DNA from 3 places in the Gordonia sp. CPCC 205515 genome. Region 2 is predicted to be linked to each of the others. Evidence: riboswitches for the same ligand, from Rfam matches in the RefSeq annotation. Region 2 holds a riboswitch; each other region holds the start of a gene.

What was found. A riboswitch is a leader RNA that binds a small molecule or an ion and turns the genes downstream of it on or off. The one in region 2 is predicted to bind S-adenosylmethionine.
Region 1: it holds a riboswitch for S-adenosylmethionine, as region 2 does, so the genes downstream of both, AAFP30_RS05830 (hypothetical protein) here and AAFP30_RS19955 (bifunctional o-acetylhomoserine/o-acetylserine sulfhydrylase) in region 2, are expected to answer to the same signal.
Region 3: it holds a riboswitch for S-adenosylmethionine, as region 2 does, so the genes downstream of both, AAFP30_RS27315 (aminotransferase class V-fold PLP-dependent enzyme) here and AAFP30_RS19955 (bifunctional o-acetylhomoserine/o-acetylserine sulfhydrylase) in region 2, are expected to answer to the same signal.

Annotation. Positions count from the first base shown of each region.
Region 1 covers NZ_JBCLVJ010000004.1:133,308-140,472, reverse strand. The annotation lists gene AAFP30_RS05840 (BTAD domain-containing putative transcriptional regulator) at 1-2,895, shown strand, start outside; gene AAFP30_RS05835 (hypothetical protein) at 3,432-3,890, opposite strand; SAM riboswitch class IV at 4,122-4,234, shown strand; gene AAFP30_RS05830 (hypothetical protein) at 4,266-4,676, shown strand; gene AAFP30_RS05825 (hypothetical protein) at 4,803-5,627, shown strand; gene AAFP30_RS05820 (hypothetical protein) at 6,282-6,521, opposite strand.
Region 2 covers NZ_JBCLVJ010000013.1:581-7,745, forward strand. The annotation lists gene AAFP30_RS19945 (PE-PPE domain-containing protein) at 1-1,341, opposite strand, end outside; gene AAFP30_RS19950 (enoyl-CoA hydratase) at 1,548-2,315, shown strand; SAM riboswitch class IV at 2,395-2,514, shown strand; gene AAFP30_RS19955 (bifunctional o-acetylhomoserine/o-acetylserine sulfhydrylase) at 2,578-3,900, shown strand; gene metX (homoserine O-acetyltransferase MetX) at 3,977-5,125, shown strand; gene AAFP30_RS19965 (hypothetical protein) at 5,154-6,611, opposite strand; gene AAFP30_RS19970 (DUF3017 domain-containing protein) at 6,770-7,060, opposite strand; gene AAFP30_RS19975 (bifunctional methylenetetrahydrofolate dehydrogenase/methenyltetrahydrofolate cyclohydrolase) at 7,117-7,165, opposite strand, start outside.
Region 3 covers NZ_JBCLVJ010000023.1:40,094-47,258, reverse strand. The annotation lists gene alc (allantoicase) at 1-791, shown strand, start outside; gene AAFP30_RS27320 (hypothetical protein) at 802-1,248, opposite strand; gene AAFP30_RS27315 (aminotransferase class V-fold PLP-dependent enzyme) at 1,245-2,555, opposite strand; SAM riboswitch class IV at 2,572-2,685, opposite strand; gene AAFP30_RS27310 (isochorismate synthase) at 2,789-3,901, shown strand; gene AAFP30_RS27305 (ERCC4 domain-containing protein) at 3,910-4,854, shown strand; gene AAFP30_RS27300 (O-succinylhomoserine sulfhydrylase) at 4,862-6,061, opposite strand; gene AAFP30_RS27295 (rhodanese-like domain-containing protein) at 6,058-6,471, opposite strand; gene AAFP30_RS27290 (hypothetical protein) at 6,468-6,962, opposite strand.

The sequences.
Region 1 (7,165 bases), on a different contig from region 2:
CGACACCTCACCGCCGCCCTCGACCTCTGGTCTGGCGAACCGTACGGCCAGCACGCGACCGAACCGTGGGCGGTCCCCGAGGTCACCCGCCTCGACGCGCTCCGGGTGACCGCCGTCGAGCAACGCGCAGCCGCCGCCCTCGACCTCGGCCGGCCCGACGAGGTGGCCACCACCCTGCCCGCGCTGTGCGCCGACCACCCGACCCGCGAAGAACTCTTCCGCCTCCTCGCCCTCGCGCAGTATCAACTCGGCCGGCAGGCCGACGCGATGGACACCCTACGCACCCTGCGCACCTACCTCGCCGACGAACTCGGCGTCGACCCCGGGCCTGCCATCGGGCAGCTCGAACAGGCCATCCTGCACCATGATCCGGCGCTCCTCCGGCCGAATACACCACCGCCCGTCGCCACGGCATCCACCGCACCCGAGGACATCGTCCCCCAGCCGTCACCGGACATTGCGGTGCACACCCCGCCCGCCGGACGCGAGAGCGAACTCGAGAAGCTCACCGAACATGCGCGGACCGCCGCTGCTACGGGCCTGCGCATCGTGTGGGTCACCGCGGAAGCCGGCGGTGGAAAGTCCACGCTCGCCCAGACTTTCGCCGATCGGCTCGGCGTCGAGGGATGGCGCACGGCACTCGGACACTGCCCCGAGGTTGACGGTGCACCCGCGGCGTGGGCGTGGCGTGAGATCCTCGACGGCCTCGGCGCCGCCCAGGACGCCGACGACCCGTTCCAGCTGGCACGCGGGGTGGTCGCCGCCGTGGAAGCCGTTCCCGGACAGCCGTTGCTGCTGATTCTCGACGACGCGCACCGCGCCGACAGCGCCACCCTGCAGGTGCTGCGTCAAGTGGTCACGTGGATGGCGCGTCGGCCGGTGCTGGTGGTCGCGACCTACCGGCCGTCCGAGGCCGCCAACGAACTGCTCGCCACCGCCGCCTCACTGGTCACCGTCACCGTCGATCTGATTGCCCTGCAAGGACTGTCCGACGCCGGAATCGAGGACATCGCCCGCTCGGTCGGGTTGTGGCCGCTGACCGCCGACACCCATGACCTGCTGCGCACCCGCACCGATGGCAACCCGCTGTTCGTGCGTGAACTGGCCAAACTCGTCGCGTCCCAAGGGCCCCGGGCGGCGACCAGCACCGTGCCGACCGGGGTACGGGATGTGTTGCTGCACAGAATCGATCGGCTACCCCCGGACACCGCGAGAATGCTGCGGCTGGCTGCGGTGGGTGGACGGGAGATCGAGATCGACACCGTGGTGGCGCTGTGGTCGTCATCGGGCGACGATGCCACCGACGTCGAGGACGTCGTGCTCGATGCGGTGGACTCCGCGAGTGTCGCGGGTCTGCTCACCGCGACCGCGGACCGCATCCGGTTCAATCACGTGCTGGTGCGCGACGCGGTGTATGACGCCATCCCGGCACTACGACGACGCCGGATGCATTGGCAGACTTTGCAGATCCTGCGTGCACGCCCGCACCACAATGCGGACGAGCTGGCCCACCATGCGGCACTCGGCGCGTCGACCTCCACCGCGGTCGAGGCCCTGGGAGTGGTGGAACCGGTCGCCCGCCAACGCTTCGCCACCGAACTCAAGGCCGACTCGGCGTCGCTGTGGCAGGCCAGTGTCGACCTGCATCGGATGGCCGGCCACGATCACGTCGGCGCTGCGACCGCCGACCGCATCGCACTCATCGATGCGATGCGCAATCTCGTCACCGCGCTGGCCTACAAGGGCGATGTCAACGAGGCGCGCACACAACGCAATGAGGCTCTCACGTTGGCCAGGGCACTCGGCGACCACGACGTCATCCTTAACGTCCTGACCTGCTGGCGCACCCCGCACGTCTGGACGACCCGCCCGCAGGGTGGCGCCGACCCGGTGATGGCTCCGGTGGTCCTCGACATGCTGCCCACCACAACAGGAATTGACCGGGCTCGACTTCTGGTCACCGCGACGCTGGAATTCGAGGGCAACGACCAGGATCGTGCGGTCGCCTACTCGGCCGAAGCCGTCGAGCTGGCACGCGGGATCGGCGACCAGGAGTTGCTGTGCGCGGCTCTCAACGCCCGGGTGTTCACCTCGCTCGGCCCGGACATGCGGTTCGAGCTTCCGCGGATTGCCGCCGAGTCACTCAGCGCCGCTGAAGAATTGGAGAGTCTCCCCTACCAGGCGGCCGCCCACTGGGGACTGTTCCAGGCACGTCTCGCGGAAACCGATCTACCCGGTGCGGCGGCCGAGATGAGCCGGGGACTACAGAAGGCCAGCAGCGGCCGGGTCGGCGAGCTGGTGGTGGTGCTGTCCACGTTCACCGCCGTGCTGGAAGCCCTTCGGGGAAACCTGGATACGGCGTCGGCCATCTATGACACGGTGGCCGCCAACCTGCGCGCCGCCGGACTGCCCAACGGGGCCGACATCGGCCTGATCGGCGAGTTCGTCGTGTCGTGGTACCGGGGGTCGTTTGCGCACATCATCGACGAACTGCTGGAGCTCTACCGGCGGGTGCCGGCCCGGGTCGGGTGGGTCTACGTCAACGGACTGCTCGACGCCGGACGCGTCACCGAGGCCCACGTCATCGCCGAACTGAAACCGCCGTCCATCCGCGACTACTACTGGACCGCGATGGAGGCCTTTCACGCCCGCGGCCTGGCCCGGCTGGGGCTGGTCGAGGAGGGCCGCGAACTCTACGCCGAGCTCGTCGGCTTCTCCGGCACGGTCGCCGGACTCAACTCCGGCAGTGTGGCATTCGGGCCGATGGATGTGGTGCTCGCGGAGCTGGCCGAATTGATCGGGGATGAAGAAGCGGCGCAACGGCATCGGGAGATTGCCGCCGAGGTGGAGGAGAAGATTCGGCGCGGATTGGATGAGGTCGGGCGGGTGGGGTGAGGCCACCGCAAATATCGCGTGCATGTGGCGGCGAACAGTAGTAACGTCGTTCTACTCGCCACCGGAGCGAGATACCGCTGGAGACACCATGTCCCACACCGACAAGACGAAACCCCTCTGGGTCAAGCTCGCGCATCATGACCTCGAATGGTCCGAGGTCCACGATCACACTGGCGGCCCCTGTGACCTGCCGCCCATCGCTGACGGCTGCGCATTCACCTACGGTACGACGCAGTGTTATCGCGAACTGCGCTACACCGGCACCCGTGTGTGCTGCTGTCCGATCTGTCACGCTGTCGAATGGCCGCGGTCGGAGCGCCAGCGTCGACGGAGGGAGCGTCGGCGCCGGCGGGCAGATCTGCGGGGATGAAGGACTCTGCGACCTGGAGTTAGTGCCATCTTTGGCTTCTTATGGCCACTTATGGGGAATCTCCCATAAGTCAGCATAATTGCGTCGCGTTCCTCTGAGTCCGGCTGCAATGATGGCGTGAAGGTGCCCTGCTTGCGAGTCGCTCTTCACCACAACATGATTGGTACTACATCAAGCCGTGGACGAAACCTACAATCGTCTCCGCGAAGTCCACCCAGACCTGCGGAGAACTCATCATGTCGTCCGAATCTGGGTCATTCACGGTGGGCGCACCGCCTTGCAGTACGTCCTCTCCCTCCAATCCGAGGTCGGATGAGCTGTAGGTGAGCTCCAGATTCCGGCCGTCCGCCCACGAGGCAGTCCCGTAGACGGGTGCACTGGACATGACCGACAGTCCGCCCGTTCGCATGCTGATGTCCTCGTACCACTCGACTTCGCGGCCGCCGGCCCAGGTGAACACGACATCCCAGGCCATCATCTCGTCGGTCCAGTACGGCACCGCCCAGAGAGTCAGACCAAACTGGCCGGGAACGATGACCGCGGGCAACTGATCGACCGGATCGGCATCCCACGGCTCGACCTCAGGCTCGTCGCCAGAGTCCTGATTCGTTTTGTTGTCGCTCATGAAACCTTGCACCCCAATGTCGTCGGCGCTACCTTCTCGTCGGAGTAGCGCGTCGGCGCCGGTAGCAGATGTGCAATGTCTACCATCTCGGTCTGACATCTTGGGCCGGCAATTTCGATGTTCGCTCACCCAAAACCGGATTCACGGCCAGCGGCGATGCGGGGCGGTTCGCAGGATGACGCTGTCATCATGCTCCGGAATTGTCAGAGCCTCCTTGTATCCTGGACCACGCTTCACGAGACATCGTCGCCAAGCTCCGACTGGACGGTGCGCCAACCCCACGCTCGTGGGTGGCTCGGATGACGAAAGCGGTCGATACCAACAGGTTTCGACAAGAGCGCCTCTCCCGCGGAGGCTTCACCACGGATGGACACAATGGCAGACCCCGCATCGCCCGACGACCGCACGCCTCAGAGCGACCACGCCCGCGCGACGCCAGCCTACGACATGGGTTACCTCGCGTATCACGACAAGCGGTTCTCGGGCCCACCACGATCGGGATGGCACAAATCGAAACGTGAGACCTCGGGCATGAACGTCTCCCGCCGACTGTGGGACCAGCGTCAGGGATTACGGCGCGACTACGAGGCCGTCCACGGCACCGATCCCACACAGTGGCCGGTCCGGCATCCCGGGGTTGTTCTCGACGCCGTCCAATGGATCGCACATTCGGCATGCCTCGGTTGCGAGTGGATGGACCGGCAAGGCGTCTACATGAAGGAATCTGGCTGGCGGGAGAGAGCACTGGCGGCGGCGCGCGAGCACGAGGAGTCATGGCACCGCTAGCACGCGGGCTATCTCGCTGTCTGTCAGACGATCCCGAAAGCCGCACCAAGCTCCGAGCCCAGTGCAAGGGTCGACCGTCGGCCCCCGCACCTACAACCACGACCGACATAACGGAGACCAATATCTGTGAAGCTCTATTACCACCCCGACTACGTTGCCGCCGCGTACGGCTTTGACACCACCCGCAAGTCCGGCTGGATCGCGGACTCATTGGCCAGCGATCCTATTGAGGGTGTCGAGGTCACCGCACCGACGCCGCTGACCGTACGCGACCTCACCCGCGTCCATGACCCTGAGTATGTGGCAGCAGTGCGGACCGGCACCCCCGACTGGCTCGCCGAGTCGCAGGGATTCGACTGGGTCCCCGCGCTCTGGCAGATGGTGCTCTCGTCCAACAGCGGCGTCGTGGCGGCGGCACGCAGCGCCCTGAAGGAGGGCGTGGCCGGCTCGCTGTCCTCGGGACTGCACCACGCGCGCTATGACGAGGGCGCAGGATTCTGCACCTTCAACGTCCTGGTCGTCGCCGCGAAGAAGCTTCTCCACGAGGGCGACGTGCGCTCGGTGCTGATCCTCGACTTCGACGCACACTGTGGCGGCGGCACCGCCCAGCTCATTGCCGACGATGAGCGCATCACGCAGGTCGACGTGTCGGTCAGCCCGTTCGACCGCTACCCGGGGCATGCCAACTCGAACCTGACGCTGGTGGACAACGCCGACGGGTACCTGACCACCATCAAGGATGCACTGGCCCGGGCCGATGCCACAGAGTTCGATCTCTGCTTGTACAACGCAGGGATGGACCCCTACGAGGGCTGCGTCGTGGGCGGACTGGACGGCATCACCGCCGACGTGCTCGCCCGTCGGGAGCGCATGGTGTTCGACTGGTGCCGGCAGGCCGCCCTGCCGACGGCGTTCGTACTCGCCAAGCGGGTACATCAGCAGCACGCTTGATGACGACACTCTGGTGGGATTGCATCGACTCACCATCGATGCCGCTGCCAATCATCAACACCAATCAACACTGAAGCAGAGGCACCGTGAGCAGCCGCTACCGTGACACCAAACGCCGCATCATCACCGTCGAGTCGGCCTCTTGCGTAAAGAGAATTGCTCATCTTGGTGGGACCACCGTTGCTGTTGTTTCGTGCTGCGTCCACAGTTCATTCCACGTGCGAGTGTCACGTCATCCGTGTCGGCAGTCTCAGATTTGCCGGGAATGACACGAACCCGGTCGAAACTGTGGTGCATCGGCGTTTTGCGATGCCCAACCTCGCAGACATAGCACTCAGTCCTGGAAACCCGGTCTTAGCCGTTGCGTAAGCCATCTGATGGATCTCTTGTCAGTGCGTGTCGGGTAGTCCGCAGCCGAAAGTTCGGCGACGGTCATCACGGGCGTGGCGAGGCTGTCGCCGCAGCCGGGTACGGCCTCGTTGAGCCAGTCGGCTAAGTACCGCCGCAGCGTCTGGTAATCGCGGGGGTATCTACAACCTCGAATGTCCGCAGATCGGTCGGCAGACGGCCATCCGGAGCTTCAGGTGGGTTCAGGTCCCGGCTTGCTTGCGGTTCCGTTGCCTGGTCTGCGACATCGCGGTCCTCTGGGCATGTTCAGTTCTCCTCGATGGATGCGAAGCTCAGGCGTGCGAGTAGCTGAGCGAGTATCCCGCGTTGAAACCCGATCTCGGATTTCAGCGGATGGCTGCCCACCTGCCCGGCGCTACTTTGCATGGTCAGCGGCTCACTGGCGGTTGCCTTGTCCAACTCGGCGACGGTGCCGGAGACCCGGCAGGCGTGCGTTAGCGCCTCGATCTTGGTTGGTTCGTTGTCTAGGTCGTACTCGTCGAGCACGGTTCGCCAGAGTCTCTGGCCTGCAGGCCCGAAACCCCTCGGCGTTCGTGGTCGCATAGGCGTTTCAACTCCTTAGTCTGAAGCAGGAAATATCCCCTGAACTGGGCCTTAGGTGCGAAGTCAGGTTCTGAAAACCTGGCGCGATGGCTCAGTCGCCTTACGTCCCGGTCAACGCGGTGGGTAGGGAAGGTCCCCGTGGGGTCGCTGATCCTGCCGGGACACTTCCGCACCGGACGTCTCAGCCGGGTGCGAGGATGATCGGGTGATGCCACCGACTGAGCCAGTAGAGCCACCCGGGGGAGACGTAGCGCCCGATCCAATGTCGGTGCTCACCCTCGGCGGCAACCGTTGGCTAGCGGTGTCCGGCGAGGTCCTCGACTATCCTTTCGGGAATCCTGTTGATGTCCAACCCAACACTCGAACGTTCTGGGAAGGTGCAGCCCACCGAGGAGGACACACGCTCGACGAGCTACTGGATGCGTAGTGAACAGCCGATTCGACTGATGATTGACCTACTAGCTGTTCTTGGGCTCAGCTCGACTGCGTTTGACGAACGCTAATCAGACGAGAGGGCGTCGCTTGCCGCCGCGCTCCGTTTCGAAGCCTGTAACTAGGTTGTCTTGATGGCCGCCTCTTGCTCAGCA
Region 2 (7,165 bases):
GGACGATTCGGCCGCGACCGCCGCCCGGGAGGCCGGGGCGGCCGGGGCGGCCGCGAGCGTTCCGGTCGACGCCTGCGGGTCGAGCGAGGAGAACCAGTCCTTGAGGGCTTCCCAGGACGGGCGGTACGCGGGTCCGGCGAAGGGGTTCGGGTCGACGCCGACCACGCGATAGAGCCAGTACCCACCAAAGTTGACCGGCATCAGCACAACGCTCTTGGCACTGGCTGCGAGCACGGTGACGCCGTTGCGGAAGAGTTCCGGATCCAAGGTCAGCACGCCACGCGCAACGTCCTCAAAGGCACGGAAATCAGGCAGCACGCCGCCATACCCGAGGTTCGGTAGCTGGGGGAACCATCCCATCGCCCAACTGATCGGCGGCTGGAAATCGGCCAGGGTGATGCCGAGGATGTCGGGCACGGTGAACCGGTACTGCATCAGATCGGGGACCGTCCAATTCAGACCGATTGCGTCGACGAACCGCTGGGTGAGGATCGCCGTCGACGACGGGGAATCCACGACACAGGTGGTGACGTTGCCCGCCGGAGTGCAGGTCAACGTGCGGTCGGCGCCGTACATGTTCCAGCTCTCCACCGATGACGACAGGTACATGTAGAAGGGGTAGAGCCCGTGCTTGACCCAGTAGCCGAGCAGTCCGTCGACCGCGCCGACCGGATCGTGCAGCAGGTCCGGCAGATCGCAGATCGGATCACCGGCAATGCAGTAGGTCGTGACCGGGATACCGCCGAAATCGGCGTCGGTCCGTGCGCCGGCCATCGTCAGGCCCGGGATGACGCCGACGAGAACGAGTTCGACGCCGCGCCCCCACAGGGTTCCGGCCTGGCGCGGATCGGAGTACAGCTCGCCGGAGACGTTGGTCGGGTCGATCCGGTATTCGCCGGTGGTGCCGTTACCGATGTCGGTCAGGGCGTCGCCGACGACACCTGCACCCTGCGAGTACCCGGCGATGACGACCTCCTTATCGGTGCCGCACGTCGACTGGTACGAGGAGACCGCCGCGAGGATGGCCTCGTCCCCCTGCGATTGGCTGTCATCGAAGCCGAAGGCGCCGAGCGGCCAGATCGACGCCGGGTAGTCGATGACCTCGGTGGTGTAGGCGCCTTCCGGGGGTGGACTGGCACCGGGCGGAAACGTCCCCTGGTACCGCTGACCGATCCCGACGACCGACGCGCCGGAGGTGTCCCAGGTCCCGCCGACCAAAAACACCCGGCCAGGCCCTTCGCATCCGGTTGGCAATGAATCATCGGCACGGGCCACGCCCGATCCGAAGGTCTGGCCCACGGCGAGCGCGACGGTCAGCACCGCGCCGCTCAGTAGCAGCATCACTGCCTGGGTTCGTCCGCGAAACCGGTGCGCCATCGTCCGTGCCTCCCACTCAGGGGTCGGGTGTGAGCCGCGTCTCGCACCCGTGGAACGCATCGAATACTAGCCCGAATTCAGGAAAGGCAATGCGAACTTGGGCACTTGCGATGTGCTTAGGATCGCTAAGCTATCCCTTATCGCGCAACACAATTGGAGGAGACAGTCCGATGAGTGAGGTCCTACTGGTCACCAACCACGACACCGTGGCGCTGGTGACGCTCAACCGTCCCGACGCGCGCAACTCGTTGAGCCCCGAGTTGATCACCGCGTTGAGCACCACGCTGCGATCCCTGGACGCCGACCCGCAGGTGCGCGCGATCGTGCTGACCGGTACCGACCCGGCGTTCTGCGCCGGCCTGGACCTGCGTGCGCTGGCCGCCGACGGTCCCGACTATCTGCAACTGTTCGCCGACGACGACTGCATTCGGCTGGTCGGTGAACTCGCGACGCCGGTGATCGGTGCGATCAATGGTCCGGCCATCACGGGCGGCCTCGAGATCGCACTCGGCTGCGACTTCCTGATCGCCGGGGACCGCGCGCTGTTCGGCGACACCCACGCCCGCGTCGGCGTGCTCCCCGGCGGCGGCCTGACCGCGCGGCTCCCCGATCGGGTGGGTACCGCGTGGGCGCGCCGGATGTCCTTCGCCAGTGAGATCGTCGACGCCGAGCTGGCCCTGCGGATCGGGCTGGTGACCGAGGTCGTCGAGCACGACCGGTTGATCCCGCACGCACTCGACCTCGCCGCACGGGTGTCCGATGCACCGGGAGACGTGACGGCCTCGCTCAAACACATGTACACCGCGGGGTGGGATACCGGCCCGGGCCGAATCCTCGATGTCGAGGCCCGGCTGTCCGCGGCCCGCCGGCCGGAGTGGGACAAGCTCGAAGCGAATCGGCAAAAGGTGATGGACCGCAACCGCTCTCAGTTGCGCTGACCGGCAGCGTCACGGGTTCGAATCAGTGCGCGCGAGACCATTCCCAGTCCGTTTCGAGCGTGTTATATCCTTGACGCCAGGTCATGAGCATCAGCGTGAAGCCCCGGCTTGCTGATCGGCAACCCTCCAACCGCGGTGGGGTGCTCCGGGTGATGACCGGGTTGAGAAACACTGTCGTGTTTCCCGGCAAGCGCGGGTCCGAAGGTCGGACCCCACCAGGGTCAATGCATCCTGCCGACCGTAGAAAGTGATCAACATAGTCATGTCCGACGCCACCGACGTCACCAATCCCGCCGACAGCTGGAGCTTCGAAACCAAGCAGATCCATGCGGGCCAGACCGCCGACGCCTCCACCAATGCGCGGGCCCTGCCGATCTACCAGACCACGTCGTACACCTTCAACGACACCCAGCACGCGGCCAACCTGTTCGGCCTCGCCGAGCCGGGCAACATCTACACCCGCATCATGAACCCGACCCAGGACGCGGTCGAGCAACGCCTCGCGGCTCTCGAGGGCGGCGTCGCCGCGCTGCTGGTCGCGTCCGGGCAGGCGGCCGAGACGTACGCGATCCTCAACATCGTCGAGGCCGGCGGGCATGTGGTGTCCAGCCCGCGCCTCTATGGCGGCACGTTCAACCTGTTCCACTACACGCTGCCCAAGCTCGGCGTCGAGGTCAGCTTCGTCGACGATCCGGAGGATCCGGCGTCGTGGCAGGCCGCCATCCGCGACAACACCCGCGCGCTCTACGGCGAGTCGATCTCCAACCCCAACAACGAGATCCTCGACATCCCCGGCATCGCCGAGGTCGCCCACCGCAACGGACTGCCGCTGATCGTCGACAACACCGTCGCCACGCCGTACCTGCTGAACCCGCTGGCCCACGGCGCCGACATCGTCGTGCACTCGGCGACCAAGTACATCGGCGGCCACGGCACTGCGATCGGTGGTGCGATCGTCGACGGCGGCACCTTCGACTGGCGTGGACAGCGCGACGGCAAGGATCTCTTCCCCGGTTTCACCACCCCGGACCCGAGCTATCACGGAGCTGTGTTCGCAGATCTCGGCGCGCCGGCATACGCACTCAAGGCCCGGGTGCAGTGGCTGCGCGACACCGGTGCCGCGATCTCTCCGTTCAACGCCTTCCTGCTGGCACAGGGTCTCGAGACGCTGAGCCTGCGGGTCGAACGACACGTCGCGAACGCACAGCGCGTCGCGGCGTACCTGAACGATCACGCCCAGGTGGAGTCGGTCGCCTACGCGGGACTGACCAGCTCGCCGTGGTATGACCGCGGACAGCAACTGCTGCCCAAGGGGCAGGGCGCGATCATCGGCTTCGAGATCGCGGGCGGCGTCGACGCCGGCAAGCGCTTCGTCGAGGGGCTCACCTTGCACAGCCACGTTGCCAACATCGGTGACGTGCGGTCGCTGGTGATCCACCCGGCGTCGACCACACACAGCCAGCTGACCCCCGAGGAGCAGGTCGCCGCCGGGGTCAGCCCGGGTCTGGTCCGCCTGGCCGTCGGAATCGAGGGCATCGACGACATTCTGGCCGACCTCGACCAGGGCTTCGCCGCGGCCCGATGACCAACGACGCAGAGTCCACGACAGTCCGGTAACCCCCAAGCACGGTGAATGAGGTGCATCGCAGAGTGAGTGAATTGTGTCAGTGAGTATCGAAACGAGGATCCAGACCGCTGATCGTCCCGACTGGGAGCAACTCCCGGATGGGGAGATGATGCGCGTCGACATCGGCTCGGTCTCACTCGACAACGGCGAGGTGATCGACGACGTGACGCTGGCGTTCCAACGCTGGGGCGCCTTGTCGCCGACGCGGGACAACGTCATGCTGACTCTGCATGCGCTCACCGGCGATTCCCACGTGACCGGCCCGGCCGGCGACGGCTATCCGTCGGCCGGGTGGTGGGACGGGCTGATCGGTCCCGGCTGCGCCATCGACACCGATGAGTGGTGTGTCATCTCGGCCAACGTGCTCGGCGGCTGCCGCGGCTCCACCGGGCCCGGTTCGCCCCACCCCGACGGCCGATCCTGGGGTTCACGATTCCCGCAGATCACCGTGCTCGATCAGGTGCGTGCCGAGCGCGCACTGATCGAGCGGCTCGGCATCGCCGAAGTGGCGGCCGTCCTCGGCGGTTCGATGGGTGGTGCCCGCGCCCTGGAATGGGCCATCGAGTATCCCGAAATGGTGCGCAGCTCACTGGTTCTCGCGGTCGGTGCACGCGCAACCGCGGATCAGATCGGCACGCAGACCACGCAGATCGCCGCGATCAAGGCCGACCCGGACTGGCAGGGCGGCGACTATTTCGGCACCGGACGGGTGCCGTCGACCGGCATGGGTGTCGCCCGACGCATTGCTCATCTGACCTACCGCGGTGAGGTCGAACTCGATCAGCGCTTCGCCAACGAGCCACAGGGCGAGGAGCAACCGCTGCGTGACGGCCGCTACGCCATCGACAGCTACCTACAGCACCAGGCCGACAAGCTGATCACCCGCTTCGACCCGGCGAGCTACGTCGTGCTCAGTGAGGTGCTCAATCATCACGACGTCGGTCGTGGCCGCGGCGGGGTGCGGGCCGCGTTGAATGCCTGCCAGGTGCCGACAGTCGTCGGCGGTATCGTGTCGGACCGGTTGTATCCGTTGCGGTTACAGATCGAACTCGCCGAACAGCTCGGCAATTGTGTGGGTGGTCTGCAGGTCATCCACTCCGACAACGGCCACGACGGCTTCCTCACCGAGTTCGATGCGATCGGTGATCTACTCAAGCGCACCGTCGAGATCGCCCGCGGCTGAAAGCCTTTCCCTCCACGACCCGGATAGCTCAGCCGGCCGCGTCGGGGGTCGGCGTCGTGGTGGTGGGCGCCGTGGGCCGCGGCGGCTGATTCGGCACTCCCCGCTGCTGCGGCGGCACCGGCAACGTCGTGGGCGGCGTGAAACCCGGCGGCAGGAGCTCCGGCGGAATGGTCGGAGTGGTGCCTTGCGGCCACGGCACCGACGGCAGCGGATACGGCGACAGCGTTCGCGTCGAGGTGGTCGGCTGCTGCGGCGTCGGCGGTAGTTCCGTTGTCGCCCAACCGGGTCCGTCATCCCACCGAGGCTGCAGGGTGGGTTGGGCCGGCTCGGTCGGCGCGACCGGTTCGGGCGCCACGGGCGGGAGCGGCACGACCGCGGTCGGCGAGTACGTGGTGGTGGCCCGGTCGGTCTGCGGTGTCGACGACGACGTCGTCGTAGAGTCCGCCACCGGCGAGGACACCGGCCGCACCTGCGATGGTGACGCCGGAGACGAATGCCCGGTCAGCGCCGAACTGACCGCATAGACGGCCATCAGCGTGGCCGCGAGAATGGCGGCGATGACCGCCAACGGCATGGCCGACAACCACTCTCGTTGTCGTCGACCGCCGATGAAGGCCAGCCGGGTCGTCGTCTCCGAGGTGGTCTTGGCCCGCGCGATCAGGGCGGCACCCACCGACGCGGCCAGTTCCGGGTTCGGCGGAACCACGGTCTCCACCGATTCGTCATCGACGATATGTTGTACCGCAGACAGATTCGCCAGCCCCCCGACGAAGGCCACCGCATCGGCGGGCTTGTCCCGCGCAGCATTCTCGGAAATGTAGCGCGCCAATACCTTTCGCGCTTCGTCAACCATCGGGGCGGCCGCCGAGGCGATCACCTCCGCGGTCAGCACGACGGTGCCACCACCACCCGACAAACCGACGGGAGACTCCCCCGCACCCGTAATCGCGGCGGTGACTTCCTCTTTGGCGGTTCGGCAGGCACTGAGCAGGGCACGACGGCCGGGCCGGCGGGCGACGGTGCCCGCGCCGTCGACGAGCGCGTCCACGATCGCCCGATCCAGCGCCCGTCCGGACAGTGCACGCGACCGTTGCGACGCGGTGATCTCCCGGGTGGATGGATCGACGGTGTAGAGCGACATCCCGGTATCGCCACAATCGACGACGACCACCGATCCGAATCTGCTGATCTCACCGGTCGCCGACAGGTACTCGACGACCGCCTCATCCTCGGCGACGAGTTGGATCTGACGGCGCGGTCCGGCGCCGCGCGAACCCAACTCGCGGCGTTGCTTGTCGGTGCGCGCAGCCACTCCGATCGGCCCGACGCGAACATCCGCGTCGCGGGCGGCGGTCAGCATCAGATCGATTCCGGCATTGACCCGGCCGGCGGCCTCGAGGCCGTCCTGCGGGTCGACGTCGATGACTCGGGAATCGATCACACTGCGCCCCACGTCGTCGCGCGTCAGCAGTACGTAGTGGATCATCCCCTCGCCTGCCGACACACCCAACGACGTGAAGTCGTCAGGAATTGCCGAATCGTCGGTGCCGAACGTCGAAGTGATGCGCAGTCCCCCAGGGTGTCGTAGCGGTCGGTTACGCGACGATTCGAGCCCGAAAGGTCACGCGTTGGTCTCTATTGTAATCAATCTGTGCCCAAAGGATCGATCGAGGTTGCCAACCACAGGATCAGAGCACCTACCGACGCCATCGCCGCGACGTCGAAGAACTTGCCTCTGACCTGCAATAACCCCGCTCTCGACGTGGGGATCAGGGCACGCAGGAGCGCACCCAGAATCAGCGCGGTGCCAAACACGAATGCGCCGCGCCGCCAGCGATCGAACAACACGAGGACGGCCGCGATCAGCAGGCCGAGCAGCACCAGGAAGTACGGGATCTGCACAGCGACGGTTCGGAAGCGCCGAACGCGATGCAGTTGCGCGGCCCGACCGGAGGTCGTCGCACGGCCCCGCGCGTCTCCCGAGGGTGGAGTCACCCCGCGGTTCCTGTCCCGGAGCGTGCCACGAGCTGGGCTTCGGCC
Region 3 (7,165 bases), on a different contig from region 2:
TCCGACTGGGCGCACCGGGCGTCGTCTACGGCGTGGTGGTCGACACCTCGTGGTTCAAGGGCAACTATCCGCCGTTCATCTCGGTGGAGGCCGCCGCGGTGGAGGGCGTGGCGTCGGTGGAACAGCTTGTCCACCACACGGAATGGGTCACCATCGTGGACCGGGTAGCGGTCGACGGCGACACCCGCAACCCGTTCAAGGTGGACGCCAAGAATCGCTTCACCCACGTCCGGCTGACCATGCATCCGGACGGGGGCGTGGCGCGGTTCCGCGTCCATGGTCGCGGCGTGCCGGACCCACATTTCTTCCGCTACGGCCACTTCGACCTGGCCGCGCTGGAGAACGGCGGGCTGATCACCGCCTGCTCCAACATGTTCTACAGCTCGCCCAACAATCTGCTGATGCCCGGCCGAGCACGCAACATGGGCGAGGGATGGGAGACCTCCCGCCGCCGCGACGACGGCAACGACTGGGTCCAGGTACGTCTCGCGGGTCGCGGCCGGGTGAGCCTCGTCGAACTCGACACCAGCTGGTTCCTCGGCAACTCCCCCGGTTCGGCGACCGTCCGCGGTCGCGACGGCGAGGACGGCGACTGGTTCGACGTGTTGCCGCGCACCGACTTACAGCCCGACACCCGGCATCGGTTCGTCCTCGATCCGGACCGCCCGATGACCGAGGCGCGCATGGACATCTATCCCGACGGCGGCATGGCGCGCTTCAAGCTCTACGGCACCCTCACCGACGACGCCGAGGCCGCACTCCTCGAACAGTGGGAGCGCGGCGAGGCCTGAGGGACGAGCGTCACGCCACCCGACGCCGCACCCCAACCACTTCCGGCATCACCAGCTCGCGCACTCGCGCGGCGGTCGCCGAACCGTCGATCGGCACGACGATCACCGCGTCGGCGACCTCGGCGGCGTAGATGTCGCGGATCAGCGAGACCAGTCCGCGCGCGGTGCCGACGTAGCGGATGGTGTCCGAGTCGTCGTCGACGACGTGGGCCGCAGCGGCCCGCGCGGACGCCGGATGTGGCGCGATGGCCGCTTCGATCTCCAGCGCCACAACAAAATTCACCGGATCGTGGGTGCCGGCGCGCAGTAGCGACCGGGCGCGTTGGGCCTCGCGCAGCGTCGAGCGCCGCACGACGATCGGAAAGGATTGCGCCGCTGGATCACCCGCGATCGCCACCTGCAGCGCCGGACGGCCGATGCTGATGGTGGCGGTGGGTGCCAGGTACTCGACGGTCATTCGATCCTCGCTTTCGTGGTCAAGTGAGTCAGTGCGCCGACGAGCCGATCGATGTCCTCCGAACCGGTCCCGACACCAAAGCTGGCCCGCACGGCACCGTCGCGGTACCCGAGGCGGTTCAGCAGTGGATGCGCGCAGAACTTGCCGTCCCGGACCCCGATTCCCGCGCTGTCACTGAGGAATTCGGCCACTGCACGGGGCTGATGGCCGGCGACGGCGAATCCGGCGATCCCGACCCGATCGGTGGAGTCGGTGAAGATGCGCAATGCGGTGACGGCGTCGACTCCCGACAGCCCGTCGTCGAGGCAGGCCCGCAGGATCTCCTCGTGCGCACCGATCGATTCGAATCCGACGCGCGTGAGCTCGTCGCAAGCCGCGGCGATCGCGATGGCACCCAACACATTCGGTGAACCCGCCTCGTGCCGCGCAGCCCCGGTGTGCCAGCGCACGTCGGTGCAGCCATCGGATTCGACGCCCACCTCGGCGGTGGCGCCGCCACCGGCGAGATACGGTGCGGCCGCGTCGAGCCAGTCGGCACGGCCGATGAGCACGCCGGCACCGAACGGCGCGTAGACCTTGTGGCCGGAGAACACCAGGTAGTCGATGCCGTGACTGACCACTGAGATCGGCCGATGCGCGACGAGCTGCGCGGCGTCGACGAGGATGCGGGCGCCGTGCCGATGCGCGATCGAGGCGAGCCGGCTGATCGGCAACACCTCGCCGGTGACGTTGGAGGCCGCGGTCACCGCGAGCAGCGCGGCGGGCGCGGACGCGAGTTCGGCCTCCAGCGCGACAAGGGTGTCCTCGATGGTGTCGGCGGCGCGCACGATCCGTGCCCGACTGGAGCCATCGGGCCGCGGCGCGCACCACGGCAGCAGGTTGGCGTGGTGTTCGATATCGAGGACCACGACGTCACCGTCGGTGATGTGGGCGGCGAGGTTGATCGAGTCGGTGGTGCCGCGGGTGAAGACCACCGCGTCATCGGTGCGGGCGCGGACGAAGGCCCGCACCGTCTCGCGGGCCTGCTCGTAGCGTCGCGTGGTGACCTGCGAGAGGTGGCCGGCGCCGCGATGCACGCTGGCGTAACCGGTCAGCGCGTCGGTCACCGCTGCCGCGACCGCGGTCAGGGCGGGTGCGCTCGCCGCGTAGTCGAGGTTCGCGTACCGCACCGTGTCGCCGGTGCACAGCGGCACCTGTGCGGTCGCACCGGCCACGTCGGCGAGGGGCGCGATGGCCGGGGCGGCCGGACGTACAACGGCGACATCGTCGCAGGTGACGGCGCTGGGCGCCGAGAGGACAGCAGTCATGGCAATACTCCTGAGGAATCCGCACTTGCCGTGGTCGGTCGACCGACGGCCAGGTCGTCACCCGGAGCACCCCACCACGGAGGAGGGTTGCCGACCAGCGAGCCGGGGCTTGTCACTGGCACTCATGACCTGCACCAAGATTGGCCCATCGAGCCGAGGAGTGTCAATTTTCACTCACCGTGCGCGAAAGTCCGGTGAGGGTACCCTCACTTGCTCCCGGTACGGTAGGAGCCATGACCGTGACTGCTGCCGACCACACCGCCGGGGAGGCGAACGTCTTCATCCTGTCCCGCCCGCACGGCACTGTGCGTGCGACCGGAGCCGGCACGACATTCACCGACGCCTACGCCGCCGCCGACGCCCTGCGCTCACACTCCGTGGACGCCATCACCGGTGCCATCGGCTTCGACCGCGCCGGCCGCAGCGCCCTGGTCGCGCCGGCCTCGCTGGTGCGATCGTCGGCCCCGGTGCCGGGATCGTCGGCGCGTCCGCACACCGTGACGTCGCGATCGTTCTCACCGGAGCGGACCGAGCATCGCGATCGCGTCGGCCGCGCCATCAAGGCGATCGCCGACGGCGGCCTGGACAAGGTCGTGCTGGCGCGTGCGGTCGATCTGACCGTCGAGCCCGATGTAGAGGTCGACTCTCTCGTCGACGCCTTGGCGCACGGCAACGCCGAGCACAACGCTTTCGCCGTTGATGTCGGCGCAGTGTGGGGTGACGCCTCGTGGTTGCTGGGATCGAGCCCAGAGGTGTTGTTGCGCAAGGAAGGTCGCGTCGTGACCTGCCAGCCGTATGCGGGTTCGCTGCCGCGGGCCGCCGATCCGGCGGCCGATCAGGCAGCGGCGGAGACGTTACGCACCTCGACGAAGGATCTTGCCGAGCACGCCTTTGTGGTGGATTATCTGCGCGACCGACTGATTCCGCTGTGCCGCGAGCTGGATGCCCCGGCGACACCGGAGGTCCGTGCCACCGGCGAGATCTGGCATCTGGCCACACCGATCCGCGGTGTGCTGCAAGACGACTCCGTCACCGCACTGGATCTCGCGCTGTTGCTGTCGCCCACCCCCGCCGTCTGCGGCACACCGAGTGATGCTGCGGCACAGTTCATCACCGATATCGAGGGGGACCGTGGCCTCTATGCGGGTACAGTCGGCTGGTGCGATCAGGCGGGCGACGGTGAGTGGATGGTGACCATCCGCTGCCTCCAGCTCGGCGCCGATCGGCGGTCGCTGCGCACCTGGGCGGGCGGAGGGATTGTCGCGCAATCGGATCCGCAGGCCGAGCTCGACGAGACCACCGCCAAACTCCGCACCGTGCTCAACGCGCTCGGTATCGCCGACTGACGTCGACCATGCCCGACGACTTCCTGATCGCACACAATCCGGAGGAGGGGTCTACGCTCCCGTATCTGGTTCGGATCCCGTTGGGTCCCAATGGGATCATCCTGAAAGTCCGGGACACGTGGCCACGAACCAGCAAGGTCTACTGCCACCGGGCGACCGAGTGGCCACGCGATGCCGAGATCGTCGAACAACTCCCGGTGCGGTCGGTGTCGCGGCGTGGCGCAGCCATCGACCTGGTCATCGACAGGGCCCGGGAGAACCGGTCACAGTTCGTGCTCACACGTGCCCGCGGCCGGGAGATGATCTTCTGGCAGTCCCGCCGAACCACCAAGCAGGCCCGGCCGAATGTGGCGTTGCCGACGGCGCGGGCACATGGGCAGTCCATCGAGATCGTCGTCGACTCGGGCGAGAAATACGCGTACACCTTTGGCCACCAGCAGGCCACCACGGTGCGACGCCGCCTTGCCGCAGGCGACTACGCGATCGTCGACGACGACACCGTGATCGCGACGGTCGAACGTAAGTCCATCGACGATCTCTCAGGTGGTTTGCTGTCCGGAAAACTGACCTATCAACTCGCGGATCTCGCCGCCTGCAATCGCGCGGCGGTCGTCGTCGAATCCGCGTACAGCGCCGTCTTCAAACGCGAATACGTCGCCGGGGCGTCGCTCGCCGAGGCCCTGGCCGAGGCGCAGGTGCGATTCCCGATGGTCCCGATCGTGTTCTGCGACAACCGGAAACTGGCCGAGGAGTGGACCTACCGGTGGCTCGGCGCTGCACGTCACGAGTGGCAGCTCAACCAACGCACCGATGTCGTCGTGGCCGATCTCGCGGGCCCGGCCGCGACGGCCGCCGAGATCCGGGAGTGGGCGCGCGCCGCAGGCCTCGAGGTTCCCACAAAGGGACGCATCCCGGCCGCGATCCGCCGAGCCTACGAGGATCGCAACGGCTAGCCGGGTATCAGCCCAGCGCCCGATCCAGGTCGGTGAGCAGATCGTCGATGCCCTCGAGGCCCACCGACAGCCGAACCACGGAGTCGCCCAAACCGATTGCCGCACGACCCTCGGGACCCATCGCGCGGTGCGTCGTGGTCGCCGGGTGCGTGATCAGCGACTTGGAGTCACCGAGGTTGTTGCTGATGTCGATGACCTGCAGACCGTTGAGCACCTCGAAGGCACGCTTCTTGCCGTCGACACCGCCGCGGTCGGCGAGCTCGAAGGTGACGACCGTGCCACCACCCGACATCTGCGACCTGGCCAGCTCGTACTGCGGATGTGATTGCAGGAACGGATATTTCACCCAGCCGGTACGGGAATCCTGCTCCAGGAACTCGGCGATCCGCTGCGCAGAGGCCACCGACGCGTCGACGCGCAGCCGCATGGTCTCAAGTCCTTTGAGCATCGTCCATGCGTTGAACGGACTCAACGCCGGTCCGGTGTGACGCATCAGGGTCTGCACCGGGCCGTCGATGTAATCCTTGGTACCCAGGACGGCGCCGCCCATGACGCGCCCCTGCCCGTCGATGTGTTTGGTGCCCGAGTAGACGATCACGTCGGCGCCCATATCGAGGCCCTGCTGCAGCAGCGGCGTGGCAAAGACGTTGTCCAGCACCACCTGAGCGCCTGCTGCATGCGCCATCTCGGAGACCTTGACGACGTCGACGAGACTCTGCATCGGGTTCGACGGCGTCTCGAAGAACACGGCGGTCGTCGGCACCGAGAGCGCCTGCTCCCACTGGTCGAGATCCTCGCCGTCGACAAACACGGTCTCCACACCCCAGCGAGGCAGGATCTCGTTGCAGACGACGAAGCACGAGCCGAACAGGCTGCGGGCCGCGACCAGCCGGTCACCGGTCTTGAGCAGCGCACCGAGCGCAACGAAGACCGCGGCCATGCCGCTGGCGGTGGCAAAACAGGCTTCGGCACCCTCGAGTTGACGCAGCCGCTCCTCGAACATCCGCACGGTCGGATTTCCGTAGCGCGAGTAGACGAATCGCTGGTCCTCACCGGTGAAGGCCCGCTCGGCGGCCTCGGCCGAGTCGTACACGTACCCACTGGTCAGGTACATCGCCTCGGACGTCTCGAAGAACCCGGACCGATCCAGTCCGGCGCGCACGGCGAGGGTGTCGGCCGAAAGGCCTTCGGGCAGTTGCTTGCTCATGACTGTCTCCAAGGCAGGTTCGTGGCGCGCCAGCCGGCACCGCCACGATGGTCATTCTCGTCGAGGGCACCCTCGAATCCGTCGAGAACGTTGTAGGACTTGCGGATTCCGTCGGCGGTGGCGGCCTCGGCGGCTCCGATGGAGCGGTGACCGGACCGACAGATGAAGATCACCTCGTTGTCGTCGGTGATGCCCGATTCGCGGAGTTGTTCGACGAATGCCTCGTTCGGCATACCCTCGGGGAAGGTCGTCCACTCGACGAAAACGGTTCTCTTGCCCAGTATTTCGAGGTCAGGAATACCCACGAACGACCATTCGGCACGCGTCCGGCAGTCCACCAGGACCGTCTTGGGCTCGTTCTCCAGCTTCTGCCACGCCTGCTGCGGCGTCAGATCTCCGGCATAGCTCACGACGTACACACCTTCCAATTCCCGTCCTCGCGCACCACGACCGCGCCGGTCACCTGCGTCTCGTCGGGCTTGTCGTCGAAATGCCAATGTACCTGCGCGGTCGCCCGCTCCCCGGTCACGGTGAGGTCAGTGATCTCCGGGATCACGATGTGTCCGTTTTCCTCGGTGGAGCTGCGGTTCTGCTCGACGAACTCCTGCTCGGACGGAAAGGTGTCCGACGAGAGCTCCGCGGCGCAGGTCACCGACCGATACTTCGCATAGTCGGCGGTGTTGCGCGCGGTGTAGGCGTCGTTGATGGCGTGCTGCACTCGCGCGGTCTCGCTCATGCGGTCATCGGCCGGCCGGATCAGATGTGAGATCCCGATGCCGGCCACGGCGACGACGACCACCGCGGCGGCGACGAAGAACGGCCACGCATCCTTCCACGACCGTTCCACGTCGGCCGGTTCTTGTGGCTGCGCCTCCGCGCGCCCCTTCTGGCCTCGTGACATGCCGCGCAGTCTATCGGCCGCCGACCGCGGCCCCGATCGAGCGTCCGGACAAACCCGCTGGACCGGCCGCGAAGTGAGGTAAGCCTCACACGTATATTTTCTTCAGGCGCGTCGAGCGCCTACCGTAGAAGGGATAGGGCTGCGTAGGCGGCCTTCACCAGCGACTCTCCTGCGAGGGTCACCACGAGAGCCACGGAAAGCAT